Regions from separate parts of the Dactylosporangium sp. NPDC049742 genome, predicted to be linked through region 3. Evidence: riboswitches for the same ligand, from Rfam matches in the RefSeq annotation. Region 3 holds a riboswitch; each other region holds the start of a gene.

Region 1 (7,832 bases), on a different contig from region 3:
TGATCCGCCCGGGATCGGCTGGACAGGTCACCGCGCCGGTCATTACGTGCGGGTCGGGGTCGACATCGACGGTGTCCGGCACTGGCGGCCCTTCTCGCTGTCCTCGCCACCGCACGGCCCCGACGGACGCCTCACGATCACCGTCAAGGCCGCCCCGGACGGGCTGGTGGCGCCATACGTGGTGCGCCGCGTGACGCCCGGCACGATCGTGCACCTCACCCCGGCCGAGGGTGACTTCGTGCTACCCGACCCGGCGCCCCAACGACTGTTGTTCCTGACCGCGGGTAGCGGGGTCACGCCGGTAGCGGCGATGCTGCACAGCCTGGCCACCCAGGATCGTATGCCGGACGTAGTACTGGTGCTGTCCGCGCCGACGTCCGAGGAGGTCATCCTCGGCCCGGACCTGCGGGCCCTCGCCGCAGGTTGGAAGAGCTTGCGGTTGTACGAGCGGCACACCCGCACCGGCGGCCGGATCACGATGGCGCAGGTTCGTGACATCTGCCCCGACTGGCGTGAACGCCACACGTGGGCGTGCGGCCCGGCCGGGATGCTCGACGACGCGCAACGGCACTGGCGGCGGGCGGGAGCCGGCGACCGCCTGCGGATCGAGCGCTTCCGGACCGCCCGGATGCCCGGGGGTGCCGGCGGCCGGGTCAGCTTCGTCACGAGCGGACGTCTGGCCGACGCCGACGGCGGCACACCACTGCTGGCGGTCGGCGAGCACGCCGGTGTGCTCATACCCAGCGGGTGTCGCATGGGCATCTGCCACAGCTGCGTGGTGCGGCTGCGGGCCGGCCGGATCCGCGACCTGCGCACCGGACGCGAGCACGGCGACGAGGGTGAACTCATCCAGACCTGCGTCAGCGCGGCGGCCGGTCCCGTCGAGATCGATGTGTAGGAGATCCACCTGTGCCTGTGCCCGAACATCTCACCGAGGTCGACATCAAGGAGATCGGCCGCGAACTCGACCGGATCCGTGACGAGGTGGCCGCCAGCCTGGGCGACCACGACGCCCGCTACATCCGCCGGGTCATCGCCGTCCAGCGGGTCCTGGAGGCGGGCGGCCGCACCCTGCTGGCGATCTCGATCCTGCCGCCGGCCTGGCTGGCCGGCACCGCGGCACTGGCCGTCGCCAAGATCTTGGAGAACATGGAGATCGGCCACAACGTCCTGCACGGTCAGTGGGACTGGATGCGCGACCCAGACATCCACTCCACCACCTGGGAATGGGACCACGCCGCGCCGGCCGACATGTGGAAACACTCGCACAACGTTGTGCACCACACCTACACCAACGTGCTGGGCAAGGACCGCGACATCGGATACAGCGCGATGCGGGTCAGCCCCGAGCAGCCCTGGCACCCCATCTACCTCGCCCAGCCGCTCTACAACGCCGCACTGGCCGTCGTCTTCGAGTGGGGCATCGCCATCTACGACGTCGAGCTGGAGCGTGCCTGGCGCGGCGAGAAACGCTGGGGTGAGGCACTGACCCAGCTGCGCGGGGTGCTGCGCAAGGCCCGCCGCCAGATCATCAAGGACTACGTGGCGTTCCCGCTGCTGGCCGGACCGTCGTTCGTGCCGGCCCTGCTCGGCAACCTCCTCGCGAACGTGGCCCGCAACGTGTGGTCACACACCATCATCTTCTGCGGCCACTTCCCCGAGGGCTCCGAGGTGTTCACCGAGGACCAGCTCGACGGCGAGACCCGCGGCGAATGGTACGTGCGGCAACTGCTGGGCTCGTCCGACATCGACGGCGGCCCGCTGTTCCACCTCCTGTCCGGCAACCTCAGCCATCAGATCGAGCACCACCTCTTCCCCGACCTGCCCAGCAATCGCTACGCGGAGATCGCCCCGATGGTCCGCGACCTCTGCGAACGGTTCGGGCTGCGGTACAACACCGGCTCCCTCGCCCACCAGACCGCCAGCGTCTGGAAAACCATCGTCCGCCTCGCCCTGCCCGGCCGAGGCCCAGCCGGCCAGTGAGGGCTTTATGGGGTGCCAGCACCATCGGGGCCCCGGAACGTAGCGCTCCTGACAACGCCGGCCTCGGGCGGTTCGATAGAAGCATGCAATCACCATGACACCGGCGATCACGTCGACGCCGTCAACGGACGACGCCCGGCAGCGACTTCGCCGTGCTGGCCCGCAGGATCGGCGCCGAGGGGCTGCGGCAGCGCCGGCCCGCCTACTACCTCGCCCGGCTGAGCCTCGTCACGCTCATGTTCCTCGGCGGCTGGAAGGCGTTCTTCCTCATCCGGATCGTCCTGGTGGCAGCGGTGACGGCCGCCTTCCTCGCCGTCACGTTCGGCCAGGCCGCGCTCGTGATCCATGCAGTCCTCAAAGCGGGGCCGGACTTCACCGGCCGCGTCGCCATCGTTGTCCAGCCGAACGCGTGAGGGTAGCCTTACCAGGAGTGATGCTGGTCCGGCGTCCGGTCGAAAGCGGCTGTCCTCAGAAACCCCAGCCGCCGCCCACGTTGCCGCGCCGAGTTGCGGCCGCGCGACGTTGTTCTGTCGCCGTGACCGGCGTGGGTCACGATCGAGCGGCGGCCGTACCGGTCGGGCTCGTCACCGGACATCTCTACAGTGGGCGGCACAGTGGAGCTGATGGAACGGGTCTGCGTCGACGCTGCGCAGGCCTTGTCGGCCTGCGGGGTCGGGGTGAGCCTGATGGCCTCCGACGGCACTCACGGCATGGCAGCGGCGTCCGACCCGGACACCGCGCGGATCGAGGAGCTGCAGTTCACCTTCGGGGAAGGCCCGTGCATCGACGCGGCCGCGGCCGGCCGCCCGGTGCTGGTGCCGGACCTGACCGATGGGGCGATGCGCCGATGGCCGATGTACGCCGCTGCGGTCCTGGACGAGGGGATCCGGGCGGTGTTCGCGTTTCCCCTGCAGGTCGGGGCGGCTCGCCTCGGCGTCCTCGACGTGTTCCGGGCCCGCTCCGGGGCGATGTCCAGACCGGAGCTGGGCCGGGCGCTGACGCTCGCCGACCAGGTCGTGACGACCTTGTTGGACGGTCAGGAACGGACCACCGGCACGGACGAGCTCGACGAGGCATTCGAGCACCGTGCCGCACTGTTCCAGGCCCAGGGCATGGTGATGGTTCAGTTGCGCACCTCCCTCGCGGAGGCGCTGGCGCGGATCCGGGCCTACGCCTACGCCACCGACCGGCCGTTGAGCGAGGTGGCCGCGGACATCCTCGCCCACCGGCTCCGCCTCGACACCGACCATCCATGAACAGTGGCACGAACACCGCACGAAAGGCCGGGAAGCCGTCATGACCACCGTATCCGAACAACGTCTGGCGACGATCTTCGTCGAGGTGGCCGACACCCTGGTCGGCGGGTTCGACCTGATCGAGTTCATGCAGATGCTCGCCGACCGCGTCGCCGGGCTGGTCACCGACACCACCGTCGGCCTGCTGCTTGCCGACGAGCAGGACCGGTTGCACTTCATGGCCGCCTCGGACGAGACGACCACACTGCTGGAGCTGCTGCAGCTGCAATGGCGGGACGGGCCATGCCTGGACGCATTCCGCGGCGCGGCGCCGGTCGTCAACGCCGATCTGTCCACCGCAAGCCCCCGCTGGCCGCAGTTCGCGCGCTACGCCACCTCCGCCGGGTTCCGCTCGGTGCACGCGTTCCCGCTACGACTGCGCGACGACGTCATCGGCGCGATGGGCGTCTTCGGCACCGGCCGCAACGACCTCGACGACGCCGACGTGCAGATCGTGCAGGCACTGGCCGACGTCGCCGCGATCGGCCTGCTGCAGGAACGGGCGATCCACCACGGCGAGGTGCTCACCGAGCAGCTGCAGGGCGCGTTGAACAACCGAATCATCATCGAACAGGCCAAAGGGGCCGTCGCGCAGGCGCACCACGTCTCCGTCGACGCGGCCTTCGAGCTGATCCGGGCCCACGCCCGGCGCACCCACCGCCGCCTCAGCGACGTCGCCCTTCGCGTGCTCACCGACGTGACCAGCCTGCCCGACCTCACCGCTGATTGACCCGGTGCGCAGGCGCGACGACCTGCCCGCCGGACTGTGGAATGCCGCCGCGAGTACGTGCCCACGTGCAGGTGCCCCGCCGTGACACTCTCGAGGCTCAGCCGAGGGCGATCAGACCCTCGCCGACACCGTCGCGGATGTCAACGCCCAGCACGCCACCACCGTCGATGTCGTCACCCGGGTGGTGCAGGGCCACCCGGCGAAGGTCCTACTGGACGCCGCGAACGGCGCCGAACTCCTCGTGGTGGGCAGCCGCGGGCACGGCACGTTCACCGGGATCCTGCTCGGCTCGGTCAGCCAACACTGCGTGCAACACGCACCCTGCCCGGTCGTCGTCGTCCCGTCGCGCGTTCATGCCGAGAAGGCAGCATCATGAACCCGCGACCTGGGGCGGCAGCGACCTACGGATGGTCGAACAGATCACCGGCCGGCTGACCCGGCCCCGGGCAATGCTACCGGCGGCACCTGAGGACGTGGCCGTTCTCGCCGCGGCCGGTGACGTAACCCCGGAAGACGGTAGGGCCGCTGATCCCCAGCAAGCCCCTCTCCCCCCAGCGGGCACGTCCTCCCAGGTTCCGTCGGCGCCGGCACGCACCACCCTCATCTGCTGGTAGGGCGGGCACTGCCCGACCGAATGCGGCCGCGGCGCTTCCGGGAAGCTGCGCGCGCTCGCGCAGGACGCCTCGCTCAGCCCGTAGCCCTCGGCCAGGATCGCCGTGCGCCCTCGACGGCGGGCAGCGGCTGGGGGCGCGCCTGCTGCCTCGGTGGGCCGCAGGACGAGGACGGCGTCGAGCAGGCCGTCGCGGGCGACCGCTTGGTGCGTAGGTCGATTCGGGCAGGCCCCGCGCCCTGAGCGGTACGGCTTCGATCGTGGCCAGGTCATCGGGCGCGGCGTAGTACGGCCACAGCAGGTCCCCGGTCATCGGGCGTACCTCACGACCGTGCGCTGCCGGCCGAGGTCGATCGCGCCGTCGTCGGTGGCGACGGCGGTCTCGACGACTTGGCCTCGTAGAGCTGGGCTTGGCCTCGTAGAGCTGGGTCTGCGGAAGCTGGACGTCACGCGCCGCGATGTCGTTGGCAACCACCATGCCCGCGACGTAGTCGGCGAGGTTGTCCGCGGTGACCGTCGTGCCGACCGGCATCTGGCGGCCGAAGACCAGTCCGATCTCCACCTCGTAGTCCAGCAGCCGCACGTGGCCGGGGCGGACCACGTCGTCGAACGGGCCGCTGATCGAGCCCGACGTCTTGCGGAAGAACGTCAACGGGACCGTCTCGGGCTTGCCGCCCGTGTCCTTGACGTGCGAGATGAAGTTCGTCGACGTGCGAGATGAAGTTCGTCATCTGGGCGACGACGCGGCAGGGCGCGTTGCACGGGATCGCGCGCGGCATCCACCCCGGCGATCCTCACCGGCAGTAGTCTTGATCCCGATCACGCAACATGCGTCACGCCACATCGCCATGGCCGTTGACATCATCAAAGACGGCGCGCCGAGTGGTCGGTGCAGATGAATAACCTGCGAGGCAATTTTCCTGCGCCGGCATTGTCCGGATCAGGTGAATGGGGATCGCCGTCCAACCTCTCCGATCTTTCGGCCTCTCAGCTCCGCTGGGCTAATAGCTTCGCTCTCCCGCTTGTCCCGCAGGCACTCACATACGCTACGCCGGAAACCGGCAGGTGCAGGGTGAGAGCTCGGGTGAAGCTGATCCGAAAATGCAGGGTGAGAGGGCAGGCGGCAGCATCCCGGCGCAGCTGGGATGCTGCTTACTACGGGCCGGTCGGGCGGCTGGGGCGAGAGTGACGGTGTAGCCGAGAGCTTCGAACTGGCGGATGTGGTTGCGTTTGCGGCGTTCGGGATTGACGCGGGTGTCGTAGAAGCCTGGGCCGAGGTCGGTAAACCAGGCGCGGCTCGTCGGCCACCCCGGCCAGAGCGCTGGCGTCGCGGGCCCGCCGCCACTCGACGATGCGCGAGGAGTACAGCGCCCCTTCACTGAGCAGCAGGAGGCGAAACGTTGCTTCTGCCGCTACGCCATGGCGCTGCAGGCCAAGTCGCACAGGGCCACGAGCCGGACCGTCACACCGTCGGCGTCGACCCAGCCGGCCAGATCGTGCTGCGGCGGCTGCCATCCGCGGTCGGTGGCCCCGTCCAGTAGGCCGTCGGCGTAGCTCGCCAACGCTGCGGGCGTCGGCCGGCGGCCGCGGACGCCGAGCAGGTCCCGCACCTCGGCTGCGTGCTGGTCCACCCGCGCCGACAGGCTGGGAACCATAGCTGCTGCCGCGAGGCCGGCGGCGCCGATGCGGCGGTGGAGGCGGTCGAGCAGCATCTGCACGGTCGCGTGGTCGGTGCCCAGGTTCGAGGCGGGGATGTTCATGAAGTACGACCATAGAGACGGCGTACCGGGGCGAAAATGCCGCAACCGCTCCTTTACCGGCATCCTGACCGTTCGGCTGCCGACCGACTGGCCGATCGGGCGAGTCCGGGACGATCCGCCGGACCCGGCAACCCGGTATGCCGGGACTGCCGGGTTGCCGCTCACCAGGGACGGCGGTGGCACGGCCCGGGAGGGTCGCAATCACCGCCGCAGTCGAGCACCGGCGCTACCGGGTCGCCGGCGGCCGTTGACCGGTCTGCGGAGGCACGGCCCGCGTGTCGTCGTCCGCCGCGGACGGTGCCGACGGCGGGCGGGCACGCTGGCCGACGGACTGGTCGCGGTACGCCGAAGACGCTTGCTGGCCGGCGGCGACCGGCGCGGCGGCGGGCCGCTGCTTTTCTGCCATCAGCCGCTCGGCGTCGCTCTGGCCGGCCGCGTACGCCTTCGGGAGTTCGGAGCGGCGGGCCGACTCTGTCTCCGCCCGGTCCAGCCATCGGTCCCAGCGCGCCTGCATCGGCTTCACCAGCCCGCCGCCGACGCCGACGATCAAGATGCCGGCCACAGTGGCGAGAACCGCGATCAGCACCGGGGTCGTGACAGTGGTCGCCACCCCGATCTGGTTGAGCGCGGCGATGACGCCGATACCGAGGATGAACACGAAGGCGATGTTCGCCACCGCGCGACCGTAGGAGAGTCCCCCCAATGCTGTAGACACGATGTCTTTCACCGCGGAGGCGATCGCCGCGGCGACCACGACGATCAGGATTGCGACAAAGAGCCGCGGCAGCCAGGCGATCACAGCCGTGATGAGCGTGGAAACCGCGTTCGGGCCCCAGATGTCGAACGCTATCCGCAGGGTGATCAGCAGCACCGCGTAGAAGACGAGCTGAGCGACGATGCCGGAGGCGTCGTAGCGGGACCGGGCAAGCGCCGTCTTGAGACCGCCGCGCTCCACGAGCCGGTCGAATCCCACACGCTCCAGCAACTTGTCGACCGCCGCGCGCAGCAGGCGAGCCACCAGATACCCGACGATCAGGACGACAATGAACGCGATCGCTCGGGGGAGGAAGGCAGCCGCGGACCGAAGCATGTTGCTGAGCGGGCTGCCGATGTCCACGCTCCGCACGGCAAGGTATTGGGACATCATGACTCCTCATTTGTGGACAGTGACTGGGCTAACCCGTATACCCGATCAATCACCCGAAAACCACAAATCACCACACCAGCCCGTCACCCGGAGCACCCGGAACCGCAGCACACATGATGTGTCGTGGTGATCACCGAGGGTCGGCGACGTTGTTCGCGGGGCCGTGTCGCCTTCGGCGGAGTGCCACCTGGCGCTGCACGAACCGTTGGACTCCACCAGCTGGCTGGCCTGCCTGGCCGGTCATCCCGGCCGACTGTCTGCACGTGGTGCAGCGCCCTCGGTGCGAATCCACCAGGCTGGTCGCCAC
Region 2 (7,832 bases), on a different contig from region 3:
GGCGTCGTCCTGGTCAACCTGTCCGACGAGCAGGGCAGTCGCAGCCTCGTCACGTACCTCTTCGGCTCACCGCTGACGACGAGCCGGCAGGACCTGTCGGTGATGCTCGTCCTGGGCTGCGCGGTGCTCGCCGTCGCCGTCCTGCTCCGCCCGTGGCTCTTCGCCGTCTGCCACGACGAGGAGTACGCGCGGGTGTCCGGCCTGCCGGTCCGCGCCCTCAACCTGGTCCTCGCCGTCACGACCGCCGTCACCGTCACCGTGGCCATGCGGGCCGTCGGGCTCCTGCTGGTCAGCGCCCTCATGGTCGTGCCGGTGGCGACCGCGCAGCAGATCACCCGCGGCTTCAAGGCGACGATGCTCCTCGCGGTGCTGCTCGGCCTGACCGTCTCCGGCGGCGGCATCTGGATCTCCACCGAGGCCGACACCGGCCCTGGCGCCACCGTCGTCCTGCTCGCCATCGCCGGCTTCTTCGTCGTGACGGTCGGGGCCGCGGCATGGAGGGCGGCGCGCCGTCGTACAACAGCCGGAAACGCCACCGAGGAGCGCTCCACGCCTGAGGTGGTGCTCGACCGTGGTTACTGACAACGGTTACCGTTGCGCACATGTCGAGCATTGAGGGTTACGAAGCGGCCGGCGAGCTGTTGCGTGCCCTCGCCGCCCCGCTGCGCATCCGCATCGTGACCGAGCTCGCCGGCGGCCCCCGCTGCGTCCACGAGCTCGTCGACACCCTCGGGGCGCCGCAGCCGCTCGTCTCGCAGCACCTGCGCGTCCTGCGCGGCGCGGGCGTGGTGCGGGGCTCCCGCCGGGGGCGCGAGATCGCGTACGCGCTGACCGACGACCACATCGCCCACATCGTCGCCGACGCCGTCTCCCACGCCCGGGAGTCGACCGGCTCCTGACCGCCGCACGTCGACCTGTTCCTCACCGCCGCAGGTCGACCGGTTCCTGACCGCCGCACGTCGATCGGCCCCTGACCGCCACACAGTGCGGTCACAGCGCCTGTCCGTCAGGCTGGAACGGTGAAGCTCTATGCCGACCGTGCCCCCACCGCCCTGCGGCAGTTCCTCACCGACGTGTTCGTGGTCGTGTGGGTCTATGTCTGGGTCAGGCTGGGGATGACGCTGTTCGACCTCATCCAGAAGCTGGCGGTGCCCGGGCAGAAGCTCGAGAGCGCCGGAACCGGGCTGGCCGACAACCTCAAGGGCGCCGGCGACAAGATCAACGGCGTGCCCGGCGTGCCCGACTCGGTCGCCGCCCCCTTCACGAGCGCCGCGAACGCCGCCCGCTCCCTCGCCGACGCCGGCCACCAGCAGCAGGAGATCGTCAACGACCTGGCCTGGATCCTGTCGGTCCTGCTGATCGCGGTGCCGGTCACGATGCTGGTCCTGGTGTGGCTGCCGCTGCGGATCCGCTGGATCCGCCGGGCCGGCTCGGCGGCCCGACTGCGCAACGCCACCGCCGGCCGCGACCTGCTGGCCCTGCGCGCCCTGGCCACCCAGCCGCTGGGCAAACTGGTGAAGATCGACCCGGAGATCGCCGCCCTGTGGCGCAGGGGCGACAAGCAGGCGGTCGAGGCCCTGGCCAGCCTGGAACTCCGCAGCCTCGGCCTACGGCCTGCGGTTATATCGCTCAGTGAGCGCCCTGTTACCCATTTGTAGATCAATTAGGCGCGGTGGAGTAGCGTGTTGGTGAAGCGGAACGCCGACGCGCCGCCCGGCTCGATGCCGGCCTCGGGTCGTCCTGAGCCCGGCCCAGGTGGAGCGACGACGGCCTGCTCGCAAGCAGCCCGCCCGCGCGCGGGACAACGGGTGTGGCGGCCCGCCTCGTGCGCGGCGTGATCGGTAAGCAGCCCCGGCCGCACACGCGAGACGCGGGCGTGGGTGGCGGCCACGCACGCGATGCACGGGTGTGGGTGGCCGCCCGCCCCGGCGCGGCCTGATCGCAGGCAGCCCGCCCGCGCACGCGAGACACTGGCCGCCCGCCCGCGCACGCGAGACACTGGCCGCCCGTGTCTCGCATGGACGGGCACAGGCACGGGCCCGGGCGGCCAGCCGGGTCTCCGGCTGACCGCCCGGGTGTGCGGACGGCCCCTACGCGAGGAGGTCAGAAGCGGCGGCGGACGTCCTCCGCGGTCGACGCGCCCGGCTCCCAGTCCGCGAGCCACGGGCCTGCGGCCGCGGGCGGGATGATCCCCTCCTCCAGGGACAGGTAGCGGCCCGCGATGACCCGCTTCGCGGCGGTGGACTCGATGGCGTCGGCGTTGTCCCACAGCTCGCGGAAGAGGGCCTCGGCGCGCAGGGTGGCCTGGCGGCAGAACAGGTCGGCGAGCTCGACCCCTTCGGGCCGGGTCGCGCGTTCGCTGCGGGCCTTCACGCACGCCGCGGACATCGCGAAGAGCTCGGCGCCGATGTCCACGACGCGGCCGAGGAAGCCCTGCTTGTGTTCGAGTTTTCCCTGCCAGCGGGCCATGCCGTAGAAGGTCTCGCGGGCCAGGCGGCGGGAGGAGCGCTCGACGTAGCGCAGGTGCTGGGCGAGCGGGCCGAACTCGCTGTAGCCGGACGGCAGCTGGCCCTTGCCGGCGACCAGGGTCGGCAGCCACCTGGCGTAGAAGCCGCCGGCCCGGCCCGCGGCCTTGGCCTTCGCGCCCAGGCCGGCGTCGGGGTCGATGATGTCGCCGGCGACGGAGAGGTGGGCGTCGACGGCCTCGCGGGCGATCGCCAGGTGCATGATCTCCGTCGAGCCCTCGAAGATGCGGTTGATCCGCACGTCGCGGAGGATCTGCTCGGCGGGGATGGGGCGTTCGCCGCGGGCGGCCAGGGAGTCGGCGGTCTCGTAGCCGCGGCCGCCGCGGATCTGGACCAGCTCGTCGGCGACCTTCCAGGCCAGCTCGCTCGCGTACAGCTTGACCAGCGCGGCCTCGATGCGGATGTCGTTCTGGTCGTCGTCCGCGAGGCGGCAGGACAGCTCCAGCATCGCCTCCATGCCGTACGTGGAGCCGGCGATGAACGCGATCTTCTTCGCGATCGCCTCGTACGAGCCGATCGGGCGGCCCATCTGGACCCGTTCGGCGGCCCACTCGCGGGCGACGTTGAGGCACCACTTGCCGGCGCCGACGCACATGGCGGGCAGCGACAGCCGGCCGGTGTTCAGGGTGCTGAGCGCGATCCGCAGGCCCTGCCCCTCACCCCCGATGACGTTGGCGGCGGGCACCCGCACGTCGTGGAAGCGTGTCACGCTGTTCTCCAGGCCGCGCAGGCCCATGAACGCGTTGTGCCGCTCGATCGTGATCCCGGGTGCGTCGCCCTCGACCACGAACGCCGTGATGCCGCCCCGGTGCCCCTCGGAACGGGGTACCAGCGCCATCACCACGAACAGGGTGGCGAGGGTGCCGTTGGTGGCCCACAGCTTGACCCCGTTGAGCAGGTAGTCGCCGTCCCCGGTCGGCACCGCGGAGGTGCGCATGTTCGCCGGGTAGGAGCCGACCTCTGGCTCGGTCAGCAGGAACGCCGACACCTCACCGCCCGCGAGGCGGGGCAGGAAGCGGGACTTCTGTTCGTCGGTGCCGACCAGCTTCAGCGGCTGCGGCACGCCGATCGACTGGTGCGCCGACAGCAGCGCGCCGATCGACGGGTTGACCGACCCGACCAGCGCGAGGGCGCGGCAGTAGTCGAGGTTCGACAGCCCCAGCCCGCCGTACTTGGTGTCGATCTTCATCCCGAAGGCGCCGAGCGAGCCCAGGTCGCGGAGCACCTCGTCGGGGATGCGCGCGTCGCGTTCGATCTGCTGTCCGTCGACGCTGCTGATGTACGAGTGGAGCTTCGCCAGGAACTCCTGGCCTTCGACGGCCTGCTTGTCGGCCGGCGGTGGGTCGATCAGGTCGAGGCGGAAGCGGCCGAGGAACAGCTCCTTGCCGAAGCTCGGCTTGCGCCATTCCTGCTCGCGGCTGGCCTCGATGACCTTGCGCGCCTGTTTCTCCGTGTGCGTGCTGCTAGCGGTGGGCGAGGAAGCGACCTGCGTCATTGCGGCACCCCCAGGTGTCAGTCCAGTACCGACCAGGCTATTACCCGCCAGTAGCGAAGGCCATGCCTCGCCAACGAGGATCAAGCGCCGTGATTTTCATGACGCGGACCTACGAGCGGGAAACGTTCACTGTTACCGTCGGGAAACAACTTCACATCCGACAGGGGAGCGCACAGCGCTGAGAGTGCGGCGAGCAAGCCGCAGACCCTCGAACCTGATCTGGGTAATGCCAGCGCAGGAAGCTCGGTCACCTCAGGCCACGCGCCACGTCCGCACCCGCGGCGTGGCGTCGCGTCTCCTTCTGGCTCACCCCCGGACCAGGAGGCACCGAAATGGAAACCCGTTGGCGGACCGTCGACATCATCGTCGCGTCGGTCATCGCGGTGGCGTTCGCCGCCGTGTTCTACGCGTGGAACAACCTGTGGAACGCCATGGAGAGCGTCGCCCTGCCGTGGCGCGCGTTCATCTACGGCGTGTGGCTGATCCCGGGCGTGCTCGGCCCGCTGGTCATCCGCAAGCCGGGCGCCGGGCTCTACACCGAGTTCGTCGCGGCGCTGGTCTCGGCCCTGTTCGGCTCGACCTGGGGCCTCGGCGTGCTGCTGTCCGGCCTCGTGCAGGGCGTCGGCGGCGAGTTCGGCTTCGCGTTCACCGGCTACCGCAGCTTCAAGCTCGGCAACGCGCTCGTCGCCGGCGCCCTCGCCGGGGGCGGCGCGGCCCTGCTGGACCTCAACATCTACTACGGCGCGTTCAGCAACACCGACAAGGCCCTGTACGCGGCGATCGTCATGGCCAGCGGCGCGGTCATCGCCGGCGCCGGCTCGTGGGCGCTGCAGCGCTCGCTCGCCACCACCGGCGTCCTGGACCGCTTCCCCTCGGGGCGCGAGCGGGCCGCCGTCTAGGCACATCTCAGCAACAGTGAGCACCGTCGAGTTCAAGGGATTCGGGTGGCGGCACGCCGGGCGCAAGGCCTGGGCGGTCCGCCACTTCGACCTGCGGATCGAGCACGGCGAGCGGGTCCTCCTGGCGGGTGCCTCCGGCGCCGGCAAGAGCACCCTGCTCGCCGCGCTCGCCGGCCTGCTCGCCGAGGACTCCGGCGAGCAGGAGGGCGAGGTGCTCGTCGACGGCGCGCCGGCCCGGCAGCGCAGGGCGGGCACCGGCATCGTCTTCCAGGACCCGCAGACCCAGCTCGTCATGAGCCGCTGCGGCGACGACGTCGCGTTCGGCCTGGAGAACCGGGGGGTGGCCCGCGACGAGATCTGGCCGCGGGTCGACGCCGCCCTCGCCTCCGTCGGCTTCCCGTACGACCGCGAACGCGACACGGCCCAGCTGTCCGGCGGTGAGCAGCAGCGGCTCGCGATCGCCGGCGTGCTCGTGTCGCAGCCGCGGCTGCTCCTGCTCGACGAGCCGACCGCCAACCTCGATCCGGCGGGTGCGCAGCTGGTACGGGCAGCGCTCGCGAAAGCTCTGCACGACGTCGACGCCACCATGATCCTGGTCGAACACCGCCTCGAGAACGCGTTGACCCTGGTCGACCGGGTGGTCACGCTGGGCGAGGAGCAGGAGCCGGTCGTCGTGCCGCACCGGCCCGGCTCCGGTCCCGGCCCGGTCCTGCTGACCGCGGAGCGGCTGGCGCTGCGGCACACCGGCAACGTCGTCGACGAGGTCGTCCGCGCCGGCGAGGCCCTTGCCGTCGAAGGCCCCAACGGCGCCGGGAAGTCGACCCTGGCGCTGCTGCTGGGCGGGTTGACGAAGCCGGCGAAGCCCGGCCGGGTGCACGCCCCCGGCGAGCGGCGGCCGCCGCACCGCTGGCGGGCCTCGAAGCTCGCCGGCCGGATCGGCTCGGTCTTCCAGAACCCGGAGCACCAGTTCGTCACCTCGACCGTCCGCGACGAGCTGCTCCTCGGCGGCCGCGACCCGAAGGTCGTCGACGACCTGCTGAGCCGGCTGCGTCTCGACAGGCTCGCCCTCGCCAACCCGTACACCCTGAGCGGCGGCGAACAGCGCAGGCTCAGCGTCGCCACGGCCCTCGCTGCCGCCCCGGACCTGCTGATCCTCGACGAACCGACGTTCGGGCAGGACCCGCGGACGTGGCGGGAGCTGGTCGACCTCCTCGCGGACCTGCGGGACGAGGGCCGCGGCCTGGTGATCGTCACCCACGACCGTGACCTCGTACGGGCGCTCGGCGACCGCCGGCTGCGGCTGGACCGCGCATGACCGCCTGGCTGCGCCGTCGCGACGCGACCGCGAAACTGCTCGCGGCGGCGCTGCTCACCGCCGCCGTGCTGTCGACCGTCGACCCGTTCGTCACCGCGGTCGCGATCGGCGTGGAGCTGGCGCTGCTGCCGCTCACCGGACTGAGCGCGGCGCAGCTGTGGCGGCGCGGGTGGCCGCTGCTGCTGTCCGCGACCGTCGTGCTCGTCTTCACGGTGCTGCTCGGCGCCCGTACGGGACCGGTCGTCGGCACCGTCGCCGGTTTCGAGGTACACGAGCCGGCGCTCGGCTACGCGCTGCGGCTCATCGCGATCGGACTGCCCGGGTTCGTGATGTTCGCGACGATCGACCCCACCGACCTCGCCGACTCGCTCATCGCGCACGTGAAGGTGCCGCCCCGGTTCGCGATCGGCGCGCTCGCCGCGTTCCGGCTCGTGCCGCTGCTCACCGACGAGTACCGGCTGATCCGCCTCGCCCGGCGGGCCCGCGGCATCGACGCCGGTTGGAACCCGGTCGCGCACCTGCGGCTCGCGGCGTCGGCGACGTTCGGGTTGCTCGTCGGCGCGATCCGGCGCGGTATCCGGCTCGCCACCGCGATGGAGGCCCGCGGTTTCGACCGGGGGCAGCCCCGCACCAGCGCCCGTGAGACCCGTTTCGGCTGGTCCGACGGGTCGGTCGTGCTCGCCGGCGCGACCCTCGCGGCGGCATTGATCTTGCTGAAGTTCGTGCATACATAGCCACGTCGCTACCTGATGTTCGTTCAGGCGGTCGAGATTCCCCGGTGAGGACCATCGACACTGAACGGAGCCCCCAACATGGGCCACGGCCACCACCATCACCACGAGGACATGCCGCAGGCTGCCGGCGACGTCCCCGCGGTGCTCGACGCCTCGATCCCCGACAGCGAACTCTCCCCCGGCGACGTCTCCCGCCGCGGCTTCCTGCGCCGCGCCGGCCTGCTCGGTGCCGCGGCCGCGGCCGGCGGTGCCCTCGCCGGCGCCGGGACCGCGCACGCCCACGGCGACGACGACGACCACGCCGGCTTCGACGGCTACGACCGGCACGGGCACGGCCGCCCGCTGGGCAACGGCTACAAGTGGCTCGCCGGCGACCACCACATCCACACCCAGTTCTCCAGCGACGGCATGTACCGGGTCTCCGACCACGTGCGGCACGCCTCCGCGTACGGGCTGGACTGGATGGTCATCACCGACCACGGCAGCACCGGCCACGTGAAGATCGGCGTCGACAAGGTCAACCCGGACATCCGGGCGGCCCGCGACGACTACAAGGACGTCCTCGTCTTCCAGGGCCTGGAGTGGAACATCCCGGCCGCCGAGCACGGCACCGTCTTCGTGCACCCCGGTGCCAACGAGGTCGCGGTCCTGAAGGAGTTCGAGAACACGTTCGACGGCTCCGTCGTCGGCGCCGTCGACCCGTCCCTGGTCACCGAGGCCCTCGCCATCGCCGGCGTGAAGTTCCTCGGCGAGCAGGTCACGAAGCGGCGGGTGCAGGACGCGCTGTTCCTGGCCAACCACCCCGCCCGTAACGGCATCGACTCGCCGCACGAGATCCGCGGCTGGCGCGACGCCAACCCGCGC
Region 3 (7,832 bases):
GCACACTCCGGAAGCTGAAGGCCTAGCTGCGCACCACCAGCAGCGGGATCTGCATCTCCGCCGCCGTGCTCGACCCGTGGAACGCCACCATCTTCGTATACCGCAGCGGCTCGTGCTCCGTCGCCATGATCGCCCACCGCTCGTGGCAGATGACGACGACGTCGCCGATGCGGGCGAGGTGCTGCTGCGGGATCGGCCCGAACCAGCCTCCCGCGACCGCCTCGGCGCGGCTGAGCACGGTGGCCCGGTCCCCGAGGACCCCCCGCCAGGTGGCGATGACGTCGTCGTGCGCGCCGGGGACGGCGTGCAGATACCGCACCCGCGGCTCACCCGCGACGACCGCGACGCCGGTCCGCAGCCGGGCGTCCTGGTCGAGGTCGAGGCGCCGGTCGGCGGGGATGTCGACCTGCCCGTGGTCGGCGGTCACGACGAGCGCCGAGTTGGGCGGCAGCCCGTCGACGAGGCGGGTGAGGAGCCGGTCGGCGTCGGCGACGGCCGTCCGCCACTCGCCGGTCCCGATGCCGAAGTCGTGCCCGGCGCGGTCGACGTCGGGCAGGTACCCGTACACGAGGCGGGAGGACCGCAACGCGAACAGCATCGAGGCCGCGACCTCGTCATAGGCGATCCCGGCGCCGAACCGGGCCCCGCGGTAGGCGGACACGGACAGGCCGGTCCGCTCGAACTTCGGGTTGCTGACGACGGTGGGGGCGAGCCCCGCGTTGCCGGCCCGGGTGAACGCGGTCGGCAGCGGCTGCCACTGCGCGGGGTCGGGCTGGTCCTCCCAGTGCAGGTGGTTGACGAGCTTGTCGGTGCCGGGCTGGTTGAGCACGATGCCGACGATGCCGTGGGCGCCGGGCGGGGCGCCGGTGCCGAGGGTGACGAGGCTGACCGGGGTCGTCGACGGGAACCCGGCGGTGATCGAGCGGGCGGTGCCGAGCCGGCCGCCGAGGAAGTCGGTGATCGTCGGCGCGTGGGGCGCGGCGACGCCGAGCTGGTGCCAGCCGAGCCCGTCGAGGAGCAGCACGGCGACCCGGTCGACGCCGGCGAGGGCGGCGCCGAGGCCGAGGGCGTCCCGCTCATACGGCATCCCGAGGACGCTCAGCACGCTGGGCATGACCTCCGCGAGGCTCGCCTGCCCGTAGCGGGGTGCGACGGGGTCGAGCGGGCCCATCAGTGTCTCCTGCAGAGCAGGTGCAGCTGGGTGGCGATGTCCCGGTAGGGCGGGGTGCCGGCGAGGGCCAGCTCGAACGCCTGCAGCGCCTCCGGCTCGCTCTCCGCGACGCTGCCGGGCACCAGGTCGGCGATGATCCGGACGCCGTGGATCTGCTCGACCTCGAACCCGCCGCCGGTCAGCAGGGCCGTGGCGGTGCCGACGTCATAGCGCCGGCTGAGCCGGTCACGGGTGTCGCCGCGCCCGTCGGGGCTGGCGACGAGCAGCGACGCGGCGGCGAGGTGCCCGCCGATCGCCCTGGCGAGGACGGCGGCGGCCCGGTTGGCGACGACGACGCTGGCGGCGCCGCCGGGGCGCAGGGTCGCGGCGAGCGCGGTGACGACCTTGTGCGGGTCGTCGACCACCTCGAGCATGCTGTGGCACAGCACGAGGTCGACGCTGCCGGGCGGGACGAGGTCGGCGAGGCCGTCGCCGTCGCCCTGCACGGCGGTGATCCGGTCGGCGACGCCGGCCTCGTCGGCCCGCCTGGTGAGCGCGGCGAGGGCGTCGGGGCTGGGGTCGACGACGGTGACGGCGTGCCCGGCGCGGGCCAGCGGCACGGCGAACCCACCGGTGCCGCCGCCGACGTCGAGGGCGGTCAGGGGGTGGTCGGCCGCGGCGATCTCGCGTCGCAGGACCTGCCAGACCACCGCGGTGCGTGGCGACGCCACTGAGGACTCCACCCCCCGACCTTAATACCCACCTACGACACAACCGGCAGGTATACCTGCCCGCCCGACGCGACGAACTCCTCGGACTTCGCCTGCATCTCCAGCGACAACGACTGGCTGATCTTCATGGAACAGAACTTCGGGCCGCACATCGAGCAGAAGTGCGCCGTCTTCGCCGCCGACGCCGGGAGCGTCTCGTCGTGGTACGAGCGCGCCGTGTCCGGGTCCATCGCCAGGTTGAACTGGTCCTCCCAGCGGAACTCGAACCGCGCCTTGGACAGCGCGTCGTCCCACGCCTGCGCGCCGGGGTGGCCCTTGGCGAGGTCGGCGGCGTGCGCCGCGATCTTGTACGCGATGACGCCGGCCTTGACGTCGTCGCGGTTCGGCAGCCCGAGGTGCTCCTTCGGCGTGACGTAGCAGAGCATCGCCGTGCCGTACATGGCGATCATGGCGGCGCCGATCGCGCTGGTGATGTGGTCGTACGCGGGCGCGACGTCGGTGGTGAGCGGTCCGAGCGTGTAGAACGGCGCCTCGTGGCACCACTCCATCTGCAGGTCCACGTTCTCCTTGATCTTGTGCATGGGCACGTGGCCGGGGCCCTCGATCATGACCTGCACGTCGTGCCCCCACGCCACCTTCGTCAGCTCGCCCAGCGTGCGCAGCTCCGCGAGCTGCGCCTCGTCGTTCGCGTCGGCGATCGAGCCGGGGCGGAGCCCGTCACCGAGGGAGAAGGCGACGTCGTACCGGGCGAAGATCTCACACAGCTCGGCGAAGTGCGTGTACAGGAAGTTCTCCTCGTGCCGCGCCAGGCACCAGGCGGCCATGATCGAACCGCCGCGGGAGACGATGCCCGTCACCCGGCCGACGGTCATCGGCACGTACCGCAGCAGCACCCCGGCATGCACGGTCATGTAGTCGACGCCCTGCTCCGCCTGCTCGATGACGGTGTCGCGGTACGCCTCCCAGGTCAGCTTGAGCGGGTCGCCGCCGACCTTCTCCAGGGCCTGGTAGATCGGCACGGTCCCGATCGGCACCGGCGAGTTGCGCACGATCGCCTCGCGGGTGGCGTGGATGTGCTTGCCGGTGGACAGGTCCATGACCGTGTCCGCGCCCCACTTCGTCGCCCAGGTGAGCTTCGCGACCTCCTCCTCGACGCCGGAGGAGACCGCGGACGTGCCGATGTTGGCGTTGACCTTCACCAGGAAGCGGCTGCCGATGACCATCGGCTCGCTCTCCGGGTGGTTGACGTTGTTGGGCAGGATCGCCCGCCCGGCCGCGATCTCGTCGCGCACCAGCGACGGGTCGACGCCCTCGCGGATCGCCGCGAACTCCATCTCCGGCGTGATGATCCCCTGCCGCGCGTAGTACAGCTGCGTCCGCTCTCCCCCATGATCGCCGCTGCGGGCCGCGATCCACGGCGCGCGCAGCGGCGGGAGGCCGGCGGGCGGGTCGTTCAGCGGGCCGCTGGTGTCGTAGAGGCGCACCGGCGGGTTGCCGCCGCTCAGCTCGACCTCGGCGAACGGCACACGGATGTCGTCGCGGGACCCCTGGACGTGGACCTTGCGCTTCATGGCGCATCCTTTCGTGGGCTGTGGGCACGGCGAAGCGGGCACGCCATGAGGCGCACCTGTTCGCGTTTTCGGCAGATGTACTGAGCGAGCGGGCCGGACCAGAAGATCCGCGGGCCGGACCTGGTGGGTTACGGAAGCGGGCCGGAGAAGGGACCCCACGCGAGCGGACCGTGCCCGGCGCCGAGCCGCCAGCCGGACGAGGCGCTCAAGGCCGACTGCACGTACTGCTTCGCCCCGGCGAGCGCCTCGGCGAGAGGCTCCCCGAGCGCGAGCCGGGCCGCGGTCGCCGCCGCGAACGTGCACCCGGTGCCGTGGTTGTTCGCGGTGTCGACCCACGGCAGCGACAGCAGCTCGACGGTGCCGCCGACGCAGACGACGTCGACGGCGTCGCGGCTGCCGCGCAGGTGGCCGCCCTTCACCACGACACACTTCGGTCCGGTCGCGGCGAGGTCCTGGGCGGCCTTGATCGCGTCGTCGACGTCGGTGACGTCCCGGCCGAGCAGCACCGACGCCTCCCGCAGGTTGGGCGTGACGACGGCGGCGTGCGGGAAGAGCAGGTCGAGGTACGCGCGTTCGGCGTCCCGGGTGAAGAGCCGGTCCCCGGACGACGCGACGAGCACCGGGTCGACGACGAGGCCGGGCAGCCGCGGCGCGTACGACGCGACGAGGGCGACGGTCTCGGGTGTGGCGAGCATGCCGGTCTTGACGGCGGCGACGGGCAGGTCGGCGAGGACCGCGTCGAGCTGCGCCCCGACGAACCCGGGGTCGACGGCGGAGATCCCCCGCACGCCGACCGTGTTCTGCGCGGTGAGTGCGGTGATCACGCTGGTGCCGAAGACCCGGTGCGCGGCGAACGTCTTCAGGTCCGCCTGGATCCCCGCACCCCCACCGGAGTCGGACCCGGCGATGGTCAAGGCGACGGCCGGGTTCACGCCGTCACCTCCGCTGCGCTCCGGGCCGGTCACGCGGTCATCAGCTCCTTGACGAACCTCGCGGGGTCGTCGGCGCGCATGACGGCGCCCATGACGGCGACGCCCGCGGCTCCCTCGTCGAGGCAGTCCCGGACCCTGGCCGGCGAGTCGACGCCGCCCAGGGCGTACACCGGCAGCGGGACGACCAGCGCCATCCTGGCGAGCGCGGCCAGCCCCAGCGGGGGGCCGTAGCCGGGTTTGGACCGGGTCGGGAAGATCGGCGACAGGGTCGCGAACCCCACCTCCGCCTCGGCCGCGGCGAAGAGCTCCGCCTGGTCGTGGCACTTGCGGTACGCGGCCGTGTCCTCCGCCAGCACGAGCCGGCCCTTGACGCCGTCGAGCATGCCGCGGAGCCGGTCGGCGAGGTCGGCGCGGGCCCCCTCGGGCAGGTCCTGCTCGCCGAGGACGACCAGCCGCGCGCCGCCGTCGATCGCCCGGTTGACCACCTCGTCGAGCGGCCGGTGCGCCTGCCGGCGGTCGGTGAACAGCACCAGCCTCGTCACCATGGCAGTCCCCCCATCGGGCTCGAGGCGGTCGCGTACAGGCGGCGCGGGATCCTCCCGGCGGTGTGCGCGAGCCGGCCCGCCTCGACCGCGAGCCGCATCGCCTCCGCCATGCGCGCGGGGTGCTCGGCGCGGGTGACCGCGGTCGCGAGCAGCACCCCGTCGCAGCCGAGCTCCATGGCGAGGGCCGCGTCGGAGGCGGTGCCGATCCCGGCGTCGAGGATGACCGGCACGGCCACCTTCTGCCGGATGAGCGCGATGTTGTGCGGGTTGCGGATGCCGAGGCCGGAGCCGATGGGCGCGCCGAGCGGCATGACCGCGGCGCATCCGGCGTCGGCGAGGCGCTGGGCGAGGACCGGGTCGTCGGTGGTGTACGGCAGGACCGTGAACCCGTCCTCGACGAGCCGCTCCGCGGCGGTGACCAGCTCGACCGCGTCGGGCAGCAGCGTCTCCTCGTCGCCGATGACCTCCAGCTTGACCCACGCCGTGCCGAACGCCTCCCTGGCCAGGTGGGCGAGCTTCACCGCCTCGGTCGCCGTGTAGCAGCCGGCGGTGTTGGGCAGCACCCGGACGCCGCACCGTTCGACGACGTCGAGCAGCGACGGCGCGCCCGGGTCGAGCCTGCGCAGCGCGACCGTGACGAGCCCGGTGCCGCTGGCCCGGATCGCGGCCTCGAGCGCGGCGTGGCTGGTCGCCCCGCCGGTGCCGAGGATGAGCCGCGACGGCAGGTCCTCCCCGGCGATGCTGAGCTTCGCGCCGTTGGCACCACCGGTGCCGTTGCCGAGGTCAGCCACCTTGGACCGCCGTGAGGACGTCGATGGTGTCGCCGTCGACCGGCCTGGTCCCGGCCCAGTCGGCCCTCGGCACGACGGACCCGTTCAACGCGACGGCGACGCCCCGCGGGTCGGCGACCCCGGCGAGGCCACGGACGACGTCGGCGACGGTCGCGGTGTCGTCCACATCGGCGGCGACCGCGTTGACCACGAGCTGCATACGGCTCACTCCTGACTCCCTGCGCCGGCATGATCCGGATCAGGTTCGACGGTCGGGGGCTGACAGCCCCCCTCTCAGCCCGGTCATACCGGACTCCCGTGGGGTACGAGCTGACCATAACCCCGCCGCGGTCCTCAGGTAAAGCGGCCCACCCCGTACGCGCTGATGTCCACGTCCGTCGATCCCTTGGTGACCAGGTCGGCGACGGCGTGCGCGGTGACCGGCGCGAGGAGCACGCCGTGCCGGTAGTGCCCGCCCGCGACGTACACGTTGCCGGGCGGGTGCCCTTCGAGCCGGCCGAGGATCGGGGCGTTGTCCGGGGTCCCGGGGCGCAGGCCGGCGAGGGTCTCCGCGAGCGCCAGCTCGGCGACCCCCGGCAGCAGGTCCGCGGCCGGTCGCAGCAGGTCGAGCACCCCACCGGCGGTCACCGTCGTGTCGGCGCCGCGCTCCTCCTCCGTCGCCCCGACGACCAGCTCCCCGTCGGCGCGCGGCACCAGGTACACGTGCCGCCCCAGCGCGACGCCCCGCACGACGTGCGTGAGCAGCGGCTCGGCCCCCCGCAACCGGAGCAGCTGTCCCTTCACCGGCCGCACCGGCAGCCCGGTCAACCGCCCGATCCCGATCCCGTTCGCGACGATGATCACATCGTCCCGCAGGCTGGACAGGTCCTCGACGTCCCGCTCCACCCACGTCACCGGCAGCCGCTCCGACCGCAGCGCGGCGAGCAGCAGCCGCGGGTCGACCTGATGGTCGCCGGCCGCCTTCGCCCCGCCGCGCACCCGCGGGCTGAGCATCGGCTCCAGCTCCCGCAGCTCCCGCCCCCGCAGCGGCTCGACCGGCAGCCCCGCCCGCAGGTAGTAGTCGACGAGCCGCCGCACCTCGGTGAGGTCGTCGTCGGTGAGCGCGACGAGCAGCGTCCCCTCCGTCCGGTACCCCAGCGGCATCCCGGTCGCCGCGCTCAGCTCCGCCGCGAACCCGGGCCACCGCCGCATCGACTCGAGCATCAGGCCCTGCAGCGCCTCCTCCCCGAAGCTCGCCTCGGCCGCCGGCGCCAGCATCCCCGCCGCGACCCGGCCCGCCCCCCGCCGCGGGTCCCGGTCGTACACGGTGACCTGCTCCCCCCGCCGCGCCAGCTCCCACGCGACGCTGAGCCCGACGATCCCTCCCCCGACGATCCCGACCTTCACGCCACCCCTCCAGCCGGACCCTGCCCCGACGCCGCATGCCCATCGGCGTGGCCGGCGCCCAGCGAGCGCGACCGACCGCCTTCCCCAGACGGACGGAGGCCGTCACCTTCGAACGGGCGGGACCCGCCGCCTTCCCCGGATGAATCCAGACGCAAGCGCCCGGATTTATCCGGCATTTCGCTTTTGTCCGGTGCAGGGATGACGGTCGAAGTGGTCATGGAATCAGCTGCGGGAGCAGTCGCGCTATCGCCCGCTGAACTGGTCGCGGCCGGTCCGGACATGGAGACGGCAGACCCGGTCGCCGACCCGGCTGCGGGGGGTGCGCACACGGAGTCGGCAGTGGACGGAGCAGCAGTGGACGGAGAAACGGCGGAAGGGTCAGCGGCAGAAGAGGAGCGGCCGACCGAGGAAGCATCGCCCGCCGAGGAGGAGCCGGGAGCGGGGGGATCGCCGGCAGGAACACCGACTGCAGACGCAGCGGCCGGGGAAGGCGGTGCCGGGAGGGAGGCGGTTGACGGAGGGGCGGCGGCGAGGGCCGCGGCGAAGGCGGCGGCCGCCGCGGCCGGGTCGGGGGCGGTGCTCATCGCGCCGACCACGGCGACGGCATGGGCGCCCGCCGCGAACAAGGTCGCGGCGCGGGACGGGGTGACGCCGCCGATGGCGATGACCGGGACGTCGACGGCCTCGACGACGGCGCGCACGCCGGAAGGGCCGATGGCGGCGGGG

The links. A riboswitch is a leader RNA that binds a small molecule or an ion and turns the genes downstream of it on or off. The one in region 3 is predicted to bind thiamine pyrophosphate.
Region 1: linked by a shared signal. The riboswitch ahead of AB0J72_RS47805 (fumarylacetoacetate hydrolase family protein) and the one ahead of thiS (sulfur carrier protein ThiS) in region 3 are both predicted to bind thiamine pyrophosphate.
Region 2: linked by a shared signal. The riboswitch ahead of AB0J72_RS09680 (ECF transporter S component) and the one ahead of thiS (sulfur carrier protein ThiS) in region 3 are both predicted to bind thiamine pyrophosphate.

The regions. Positions count from the first base shown of each region.
Region 1 covers NZ_JBFANF010000066.1:22,243-30,074, reverse strand. Annotated here, with positions in the region: partial or broken gene AB0J72_RS47835 (ferredoxin reductase) at 1-898, shown strand, start outside; gene AB0J72_RS47830 (acyl-CoA desaturase) at 910-1,983, shown strand; gene AB0J72_RS47825 (hypothetical protein) at 2,136-2,396, shown strand; gene AB0J72_RS47820 (GAF and ANTAR domain-containing protein) at 2,607-3,239, shown strand; gene AB0J72_RS47815 (GAF and ANTAR domain-containing protein) at 3,280-4,008, shown strand; gene AB0J72_RS47810 (universal stress protein) at 4,190-4,384, shown strand; gene AB0J72_RS47805 (fumarylacetoacetate hydrolase family protein) at 4,461-5,315, opposite strand; TPP riboswitch at 5,519-5,648, opposite strand; gene AB0J72_RS47800 (DUF6401 family natural product biosynthesis protein) at 6,031-6,378, opposite strand; gene AB0J72_RS47795 (hypothetical protein) at 6,605-7,522, opposite strand.
Region 2 covers NZ_JBFANF010000005.1:227,799-235,630, forward strand. Annotated here, with positions in the region: gene AB0J72_RS09660 (metal ABC transporter permease) at 1-582, shown strand, start outside; gene AB0J72_RS09665 (metalloregulator ArsR/SmtB family transcription factor) at 603-899, shown strand; gene AB0J72_RS09670 (hypothetical protein) at 1,020-1,658, shown strand; gene AB0J72_RS09675 (acyl-CoA dehydrogenase family protein) at 2,104-4,020, opposite strand; TPP riboswitch at 4,173-4,279, shown strand; gene AB0J72_RS09680 (ECF transporter S component) at 4,353-4,919, shown strand; gene AB0J72_RS09685 (ATP-binding cassette domain-containing protein) at 4,936-6,234, shown strand; gene AB0J72_RS09690 (energy-coupling factor transporter transmembrane component T) at 6,231-6,968, shown strand; gene AB0J72_RS09695 (PHP domain-containing protein) at 7,080-7,832, shown strand, end outside.
Region 3 covers NZ_JBFANF010000062.1:19,168-26,999, forward strand. Annotated here, with positions in the region: gene AB0J72_RS46135 (hypothetical protein) at 1-26, shown strand, start outside; gene AB0J72_RS46140 (nucleotide pyrophosphatase/phosphodiesterase family protein) at 23-1,171, opposite strand; gene AB0J72_RS46145 (methyltransferase domain-containing protein) at 1,171-1,893, opposite strand; gene thiC (phosphomethylpyrimidine synthase ThiC) at 1,914-3,452, opposite strand; gene thiD (bifunctional hydroxymethylpyrimidine kinase/phosphomethylpyrimidine kinase) at 3,581-4,417, opposite strand; gene AB0J72_RS46160 (thiamine phosphate synthase) at 4,414-4,929, opposite strand; gene AB0J72_RS46165 (thiazole synthase) at 4,923-5,669, opposite strand; gene thiS (sulfur carrier protein ThiS) at 5,713-5,919, opposite strand; TPP riboswitch at 5,918-6,028, opposite strand; gene thiO (glycine oxidase ThiO) at 6,054-7,106, opposite strand; partial or broken gene thiE (thiamine phosphate synthase) at 7,652-7,832, opposite strand, start outside.